DNA from 3 places in the Priestia flexa genome. Region 1 is predicted to be linked to each of the others. Evidence: predicted binding sites of a transcription regulator. Region 1 holds the regulator's gene; each other region holds the start of a gene.
The links. Region 1 encodes Rex, which represses fermentation and respiration genes when NADH is low (regulators of the CRP and FNR family bind a similar motif). Its sites were predicted from a motif close to TTGTGAAATATTTCACAA; they were not measured.
Positions count from the first base shown of each region.

Region 1 (3,263 bases):
GAGAAATAATAATGCTAATTTCATAAAGGATGAATAAAGGAATTGTAACCATTAGGTGTGATAACAATTCTGGAGGTGTAATAAAAGCCGCTATGACTAATAACACAAAATAAGCGTACTTCCGGATACTGCTTAAGAACTGTGGCGTCACAATACCTAGTCTTGTTAAAAACATAATGACAACGGGTAATTGAAACAATAGACCAAATGGTAGCGTAAGCTGAAATAAAAATGAAAAATATTCATTGATACCAATAACTTGGTTAACATCTAGCTTATCCGCTATTCGAATCATAAACTCTACTACAAAAGGAAAGAGAACAAAGTAAGCAAACGAAATACCAGTAAGAAATAGGATAATTGAAATTGGAATGTATCCAAGAGTTACTTTTCGCTCTTTATCATACAAGCCTGGACTTATAAATGCCCATAATTGATAGAGAGCAATAGGAGCAGAAACAACACATCCAATTACAAACGCAAACTGCATATAAATCTTAACCGGATCGGTCAATTTAAATGCGTTCATTGTTAGCGAGCTTGCCTCGTCTGCTGATTGTAGATAAATAATAACGCGATCCGCTAAGAAAAAACCGCCAATTGTAGCAATAAAAAAGAAAAAGACGACGATTAAAATCCTTTTTCGCAGTTCACCAATGTGATCATATACAGACATTTCTTGTTCGTTCATATGTCAATCATTCCTCTATTGATTTCGTTCTTTCTTCTTGCCCTCGTCTTCGTTATCTTCCATTATTCCTTTAGTGGCACTTTTAAACTCCCTTAACGTGTGGCCTACAGCTCGACCAAGCTCGGGAAGCTTCTTTGGTCCAAAAACTAAAAGTGCAAAAATTACAATTAAAATCACACTACCTGCACCTAATCCCATGGTTTCCCCTCCTTTATTACATATATATTCTATTATATATTATTTTCAGGGTAATTTTTCAAAAAGTAAACCAGCGACTGAAGCTCTACGGCTAAATCAATGTGATGCAGACGAATAGAGCTTGGCACATTTAAACGGGCAGGGGTAAAATTTAAAATACCTTTGATTCCGCATTTGACTAAGCGGTCCGTAATTTGCTGTGCCACTGTAGCTGGAACCGTTAGGATCGCAACAGAAATATCTTCTGTCATATGTTCTTCAAGCTTATCTAAATGATAAACGGGTACGTCTCCAACGTTAGTACCCACCTTTTCTTCAATAACATCAAAAGCAAATTCAATTTTTGTATTGTTATTCTTAATGAAATTGTAGTTTAAAAAAGCTGTTCCAAGATTACCAACACCAATCAGAGCAACTTTGGTTACTTCATCTTGATCTAATGTTTTGCGAAAAAAACTTAGTAAATAATTGACGTTATAGCCATATCCCTTTTTACCCAAGGCTCCAAAATAGGAAAAATCGCGACGAATTGTAGCGGAGTCTACTTTCACCGCTTCGCTTAATTCTGCTGACGATACACGTTGCTTACCAGAAGCATGTAGATTTTTAATAAAACGATAGTATAGTGGCAACCGCTTTGCTGTAGCTTGTGGTATTTTTAAGTTTTCTGTATTCATCTTGTGCCCCCTTAATTACGATAGATATAATGGCTATCGTTCAGATCTCCGCTTGACTTAGCAAGATTCTCTTTTTAAATTAGATAGCGCTTCCATTAAGTGAACCTTCTATTCACTCATGAACAGTAGTCTATAGTTTATTTTAACACAGTCTATGTGGTAATAATGAATTCTACACATAATTTTGTGGAAATGCTTATGACATGCACCTATTCATACTTCTGTCTTAAAAATATGTTAAAATACACTATGTCGAAATGAGTAGAGGTGAAACGATGATTATTCTACAGTTAAACGGAATTACGAAATATTACGGGGCAGACCCGATTTTATCAAATATAAAACTTGAAGTTCAATCTAAAGACCGCATTGCACTAGTTGGTCGAAACGGAGCGGGAAAATCAACGCTTCTAAAAATTATTTCTGGTGAACTTTCCTACGACAGTGGAGAGATTATGAAGCCAAAAGAAACAACGATTGACTACATGGGACAGGATACAGTGTTAGAATCCACTTTATCTATTTGGGACGAAATGTTAACCGTCTTCAAGCCATTGCAAAAAATGGAGAAAGAACTAAGAAAGCTTGAAGAAAAAATGGGAGACCCTTCTTATCAGCAGGATTCCAACAACTATGAAAAGCTTTTAAAGGAATACGATCAGCTTCAAATTTCCTTTAAAGATCTAGGCGGATACCAATACGAAGCTGACATTCGTTCAATCCTGCACGGGTTTCGCTTTTCAAACTTTGATTACTCCACCCCTATTTCTACACTAAGCGGTGGGCAAAAAACACGACTGGCTCTAGCTAAGCTGTTACTAACTAAACCTGATTTGCTAATTTTAGATGAGCCTACCAACCATCTTGACATTGAAACATTGGCTTGGTTAGAGCAATTTTTACAAAATTACGATGGCGCTATCCTAATTGTCTCCCATGATCGCTACTTCCTTGATAAAGTGGTTACACAAGTCTATGAAGTAAGTCAAAAAACCACCTATAAATATCCTGGTAACTACTCAAATTATTTAACACAAAAAGCCGAACGCTATGAGCGTGAGATGAAGCAATTTGAAAAACAGCAGGATGAAGTAGCAAAGCTTAATGATTTCATTCAAAAAAATATTGCTAGGGCTTCAACAACAAAGCGAGCTCAAAGCAGACGTAAACAGCTAGAACGCATGGAGCTAATGGATCGGCCAAACGATGGTGAAAAAGGTGCAAGCTTTTCCTTTGATATTGAACGGCAAAGCGGAAATGAAGTATTAAAAGTTGACAACCTTTCCATTGGATATGAAGAAAATCAGTTTATTGTAAAAAACATTAACCTTCGTGCTACTCGTCAAGATAGCATTGCCCTAGTAGGTCCAAACGGGATTGGTAAATCTACTCTGTTAAAAGGCTTAATGAATAAACTTCCTTTTGTTTCAGGAGAAATCCAATTCGGTTCTAATGTAGCCGTAGGCTATTATGATCAAGAACAGGCAAACTTGACGTCTAACAAAGCCGTACTCAATGAATTATGGGACGACTACCCTACTACTACTGAAAAAGAAATTCGAACTGTGCTCGGTAATTTTTTATTTTCAGGCGACGATGTCTTAAAGGTTGTTTCCACACTAAGCGGTGGAGAAAAAGCAAGACTCGCCTTAGCAAAACTGATGATGCAAAAAGCAAACTTTTTAATTCTAGATGAG
Region 1 is NZ_CP090431.1:3,960,890-3,964,152, reverse strand. It holds gene tatC (twin-arginine translocase subunit TatC) at 1-691, opposite strand, end outside; gene LZP85_RS20540 (twin-arginine translocase TatA/TatE family subunit) at 707-889, opposite strand; gene LZP85_RS20535 (redox-sensing transcriptional repressor Rex) at 922-1,566, opposite strand; gene LZP85_RS20530 (ABC-F family ATP-binding cassette domain-containing protein) at 1,842-3,263, shown strand, end outside.

Region 2 (3,263 bases), 1.1 Mb from region 1:
GCTAGCTTCACATCATTCACCGTATATGGACGCACAGGGATACGATAGTCTTTGGAAGCAGCTACGTTTACTTGATTAACCGTACGATAATTTGGATGAAGTGCTCTAGCACCAAGGTGTTGAGCATAAATCCAAGGCTCAAACATTGGGTATGAGTATAAAATAGCGGTTTCAATGGTTGAATCAAAAGATGTTACTCTCGCTAAGCTATTATGATTGAATGAAGATATAATGATACGGTCTTTCATTTTATAATAGTAAATAAGGTCCAGTACTTTCATTTCTAAATAAGCATAGTCAAACAAGTTGTTTTTCAATTCAATATTAACAGAAAACTGTTGATTAGAAGCCCAAGCTAGTACTTCTTTTAACGTAGGTATTTGACACGCGCCGTATTTCTTTTTAAATTTATAGCTCGCATCAAGGCTTCTTAATTCTTTATAATTAAAGTCCCTTATATACCCTTTACCATTTGTTGTACGATCAACTTTTTCATCATGAATAACCATGAGCTCATCGTCTTTGGACATATGAACATCAAGCTCAATTCCATCTGCTCCTACTCTGATTGCTTCTTCAAACGAAATCATTGTATTTTCAGGAAACGTCCCTGCTGCTCCTCTGTGACCCATAATACGCATACTTGCTCAATCCCTTCATTATGACTTATGATTAACAAGGTAGTTGCAATTTATCATAATGCTTACACATATATTTTACAAGAGAATAGGAGTTGATATGTATGAGACCATTACAAATCTCACCTGATACGGCTGTCAAACTAGCTGAAAAACTAAACGTTCCTTTAGAACAACTTATGCACATGCCCCAGCATATCCTATTGCAAAAGCTTGCTCAGCTGGATAAAGAAGACGACAAGAGCTAATGATAGAAATATCACTGGTATTATGGAGCGATACAAGATAAGAAAGGCCTTTTAGAAGGTCTTTTTTTATTTAATTAACTTTTAACAAAAATGATATTTTATTATTGCAAAATGAAAAAGCAAGTGTTATTATCTAATTGTGAAATACTTCACAATATCTAATTCGCCGAAATGATTACAAAAAATTAAAGATGATTTGTTTTTTATTTATCTAACTATGTGAAATATTTCACATACTATTTGCTTGAGGAGGCATTCTTATGGAAATGACATTAGGAAACAAAGTTGTGTTAGTAGGTACAGGTGCAGTTGGAGCAAGCTATGCCTATTCATTAATGAACCAAGGTATTTGCGATGAGTTAGTGTTAGTTGACTTAAACGAAGAAAAAGCACGCGGTGATGTAATGGATTTAGCTCACGGTATCGTATATGCTCCAAGCTCTATGCGCATTTCTTTTGGAACGTACGATGATTGCAAAGATGCTGCTATTGTCGTAATTTGTGCAGGAGCAGCTCAAAAGCCAGGAGAAACAAGACTTGACCTTGTTCATAAAAATGTCAAAATCTTTGAACACATCGTGAATGGAGTCATGTCCTCTGGATTTAATGGTATTTTTTTAGTAGCGACAAACCCAGTTGATATCCTTACTTATGCCACATGGAAATTTTCAGGACTTCCAAAGGAACGCGTGATTGGTTCAGGCACCATCCTTGACTCAGCTCGTTTCCGTCACCTCCTCAGTGAAGAGCTTGGCGCAGCTCCAACAAGCGTCCACGGTTATATCATTGGAGAACACGGAGATTCTCAGCTTGCCGTTTGGAGTGGCGCTAACATTTCTGGAACACCAATCGCAGATCAGCTATCATCAGAACGAAAAGAAGAAATTGCTGTTCAAGTACGAAATGCGGCTTATGAAATTATCAAATCAAAAGGTGCTACTTATTATGGTATCGCAATGGGATTAGCTAGAATTACGAGAGCCATCTTGAAAAATGAGCAGGTTGTCCTTCCAGTAGGAGCCTATCTAGACGGAGAATATGGTGAACATGATATTTATGTAGGTGTTCCAAGTATCATTCACCGTGGAGGTGTAAAGAAAGTCTTAGAACTTCCGTTAGATAAGTCCGAACATGAAAAATTCTCAAAATCTATTCAAACGTTAAAAGAAATTCAGCAGCCATTTTTCTCTTTAACAAACTAAGCAGGAAGCGAGGAAGTTCGCTTTCTCGCTTTCTAAAGGAGCCATTCATATGCTTGTTGATACGTATAATCCATTTCAAAACCTTACGCTTTCAGCACTTATTGCAGCTATTCCCATTATCTCATTTTTAATATGTTTGACCCTTTTTAAAATGAAAGGAATTTATGCAGCACTGTTAAACTTGGGTATTACGCTCTTTCTTGTTATTTACTTTTTTGACCTTTCACCTACGCATGCATTCGGCAGCGTTATTCAAGGGTTCGTTCAAGGTATCTGGCCTATTGGCTATATTATTATTATGGCTGTGTGGCTTTATAAAATTGCCGTTGAAACCGGAAAATTTGATGTTTTAAGAGGTAGTATTATTAACATTTCCAGTGATCAGCGACTTCAGCTATTGCTCATCGGCTTTTGCTTTAATGCCTTTTTAGAAGGAGCTGCAGGCTTTGGTGTGCCAATTGCAATTTGCGCCGTACTACTTGTTTCACTCGGTTTTAAGCCACTTCAAGCAGCTATGCTTTGCCTAATCGCGAACGGAGCATCTGGTGCATTTGGCGCCATTGGGATTCCAGTAGCGATTGTTGATACTTTTCAGTTAGAGAACGTAAGCGCCATGGATGTATCGGTGCAAACAACTTTAACTCTCCCTTTCATTAACTTTACGATTCCTTTTTTACTTATCTTTTTAATTGATGGATGGCGAGGAGTTAAAGAAACGCTCCCTGCTATTTTGGTCACATCTTTTGTTTATACTAGTGCACAAGCCGCTATGACCATCCTAATTGGGCCAGAGCTTGCTGATATTATTCCTGCGCTTTTAGCAATGGGAGCACTTGCTCTTTTCTTACGTAAATGGCAGCCAAAGCGTATTTTCTTGCTAAATGGACAAGCCCCTACTGTGAGAAAATATCCAGTAAAAGAAGTTATTCTTTCTTGGTCACCTTTTTATTTGTTAACAGGATTTGTACTAATCTGGAGCCTTCCTGTTTTCAAATCTCTTTTCCAACTAGGAAACCTGTTATCACCTTTTGTTTTCACTTTTAATGCTCCTGGAACACCTATTGTACTTTCAATTGATTTCATTGGAGCAACAGGAACGGCCATCCTTTTTGCTGCTATAACGACTGTTTTAACAACGAAAAACATTAACCGTTCTCGGAGCATAGCACTTCTAG
Region 2 is NZ_CP090431.1:2,903,718-2,906,980, forward strand. It holds gene LZP85_RS14930 (glycerophosphodiester phosphodiesterase) at 1-641, opposite strand, end outside; gene LZP85_RS14935 (YycC family protein) at 743-886, shown strand; gene LZP85_RS14940 (L-lactate dehydrogenase) at 1,147-2,088, shown strand; gene LZP85_RS14945 (L-lactate permease) at 2,138-3,263, shown strand, end outside.
Region 2: LZP85_RS14940 (L-lactate dehydrogenase) is a predicted target of Rex. The motif match lies at 1,024-1,041, and genes of this name have one in related genera.

Region 3 (3,263 bases), 380 kb from region 1:
GCGAAGTGGGATATTGATCAGACAATTGTATTAACGGACGCAGGAAGCGGAAGGGAAGTAGCAGATGTTGGAAACAAAGTTGTCCTTATGAAAACGGGAGAAATCTCTCTATCGAAAAAAATCAGTAAAGCTGAAAAAGCTGGAGCTAAAGCCGTAATTGTATACCATGCTATTAATGGAGTGGTAGACGAGAGTGTAAGTGAATCGTTTTCAATTCCAGTAGTTATGGTTTCGAGTGATGTAGGAGAATCCATAAAGAAAGAAATTCAAAAAGGGAACGTGTATGCATTCGCTTCTATGGAAACTGTAGAAGACATTATTACTCCTTTTAGCTCCAGAGGTCCAGTTACGAGCACCTGGGATATCAAACCTGATGTGGTAGCACCAGGTTACCAAATTATGAGTACGGTACCGAACGGGTATGAGCCTTTAAATGGAACAAGCATGGCAGCACCTCACGTAGCGGGAGCCTGTGCGTTACTTTTACAGGCTCACCCCAATTGGTCTCCAGAACAAGTAAAAGCGGCACTTATGAGTACGGCAAAGCCAATTCGTAACTTAAAGGGTGAGCTCTATCACTCGTATGAACAAGGAGCAGGAAGAATTCAAGTGGAACGTGCTGTAAAGGCAACAACGCTGTTATCACCTAGCACGCTGTCGTTTGGAGTTTTTGAAGGACAAAGTAACAAAAGGATTAAAATGCGTATTTTTAATGAGGCGAATTACAAAAACGTTTATCATGTTACGCCTCCAACAAAAACGTTTGGTGAAATTTGGAGAGTGCCGCTTTCTTTCACATTGAAGCCGAAAGAAACGAAGACCATTGCAGTTGATCTTCAGGTAAACAGCCATCAAAAGAAAAAAGGCATATATGATGGGCGTTTAGAAATTCGTGATTCACGTGAAACAATATCAATACCCTATTTGTATATGGTTGAAAAGCCAAATTACCCTCGTGTTATGGGACTACAGGCCGTACAGGGAAGTGACGAAAAAACGTATCTATACGAATTGTTTTTGCCTGAAGGAGCAGATGAATTTGGTATTGCTGTTTATGACATAGACACCCTTCGGTTTGTCTCTTATTTAGATGTAGATAAAAAACTAGAAAGAGGGATGTTAAAACGGAAAATTCAGCTGCAGGAAGAGTTGCCCAAAGGTGAGTATAAAGTGTTCGCATACGCTAAAAAAGATGGTAAAACAGAGGTAGCAAACGCAGGGCTAGTAATTGAGTAAAAGGGCGTAAAACCAAGGTTTTACGCCCTTTTACATTGTTCTTATTTAAATATGAAATATGTGTGGCAAAAATGTGAACATCCCTTTTTAGATTGTGAAGTTTTTAGCTTAAACACATTGACATTAAATATGCGCTATTGTATGCTAACAATGGATATAAATGATAAGGTTTTCAACACTTGAAAATCAAGGTTCGCTTGTGTTTTTGACTAACTGTTTTTAACTTTTTTGGTAATTTATACATAAGCTCGCATAGTTTTAGAGTAGAGTATGTAGATTTTTTTTAAAAAAAAGAATTTACCAAAAAGGGGTTTTCTAAATGACTAAGCAAAAACGGCATTCATTACAAGCGATTGCATTGATGTCCACCATTCTTTCTCAGTTAGCAGGTTCCGTATTAATCGGTCTATTTGGTGGCAAATGGATTGATGGAAAAGTTGGGACTGAGCCACTTTTTTTAGTTTTAGGCCTTCTTTTAGGGCTTGCAGTTGGCGTCTATGCCATGCTGCGCACAGTCCGACAATTTTTTTCAGGAGATTAATAATCCATGCAAGAATTGCAACATTTATTTCCAAGACTTCGATCCTACATATTTTATTTACTAGCACTATACGTTCTCGGATGGGGATTTACTCCTTATCAAACCGTGTTTTTAGGCCTGATTTTAGGTACAGCACTCAGTTTGTATAACCTTTGGGTTTTAGTAAGAAGGGCTAAACAGTTTGGACAAGCGCTGGATGAAGGAAAACGACCTCGTTCAGTAGGAACATTTGCAAGGTTTGCAACCGCTGCTCTAGCAGTTGTAATTACAATCTCTTATCCAAATACTTTTCATATTATTGGTGTAGTTATGGGATTAATGACATCCTATCTTGTCATTATCATAGATTTAGTTGTTCAAAATATACGCAGGAGATGGGAAGAGAGGTGAATATAGTTGGGTCATGAATCACCAACTCAAGATTTCTTTGGTCTTACGTTTAATCTCAGTAACATGTTGATGATTACCGTGGCGTCAGTCATTGTGTTTTTAATTGCAGTTTTATGTACTCGTACTTTAGCAATGAAGCCTACAGGTATGCAAAACTTCCTGGAATGGGTATTAGACTTTGTAAAAGGCCTCATTAACAGCACAATGGATTGGAAGACGGGTGGTCGTTTCTTAACATTAGGTGTAACGCTACTAATGTATATCTTTGTCGCCAATATGTTAGGATTACCATTTGCCGTTGTTGTCGATCACGAATTATGGTGGAAATCACCGACTGCTGATCCGACGATTACATTGACTCTAGCAGCAATGGTCGTTGTCTTATCACATTATTATGGTATTAAGATGAAGGGATTTGCAGAATATGGTCGAGATTACTTCAAACCAATGCCTTTTCTATTCCCATTAAAGATTATTGAAGAGTTTGCAAATACGCTAACGCTTGGTCTACGTCTTTTCGGGAATATCTATGCAGGAGAAATTCTGTTAACTTTATTAGCAGGGCTTGCTACAAGTGGTACTGCTCTTGGATTATTTGGGGCAGTTGTGCCAACATTGGCATGGCAAGGCTTCAGTATTTTCGTAGGTGCAATTCAAGCTTTTATCTTTACAATGTTAACAATGGTTTACCTGGCACACAAAGTGAGTCAAGACCATTAATTTATAAAACCTTCGCTCAAGCTTTACCCGTTTTGAGCGAGTTTAAAACATGTTGAAAAAATTCTATTTCACTAAGGGAGGACTTTATAAAATGGGTTTATTAGCAGCTGCAATTGCAATTGGTTTAGCGGCACTAGGTGCTGGTATCGGTAACGGTCTTATCGTATCAAAAACAGTAGAAGGTATCGCTCGCCAACCAGAAGCACGTGGTACATTAACAACGACAATGTTCATCGGGGTTGCATTAGTAGAGGCGATTCCTATCATCGCTGTAGTAATCGCGTTCATGGTTCAAGGTCAATAATCAGTAACTTAAAACGTTTAAAAGTGGCGAAGATCATTCGAAAAGAACCTTCGCCATTGCTTTATGTCTTTA
Region 3 is NZ_CP090431.1:3,583,078-3,586,340, reverse strand. It holds gene LZP85_RS18490 (S8 family serine peptidase) at 1-1,236, shown strand, start outside; gene LZP85_RS18485 (AtpZ/AtpI family protein) at 1,556-1,777, shown strand; gene LZP85_RS18480 (ATP synthase subunit I) at 1,784-2,167, shown strand; gene atpB (F0F1 ATP synthase subunit A) at 2,174-2,887, shown strand; gene atpE (F0F1 ATP synthase subunit C) at 2,979-3,191, shown strand.
Region 3: LZP85_RS18485 (AtpZ/AtpI family protein) is a predicted target of Rex. The motif match lies at 1,329-1,346, and genes of this name have one in related genera.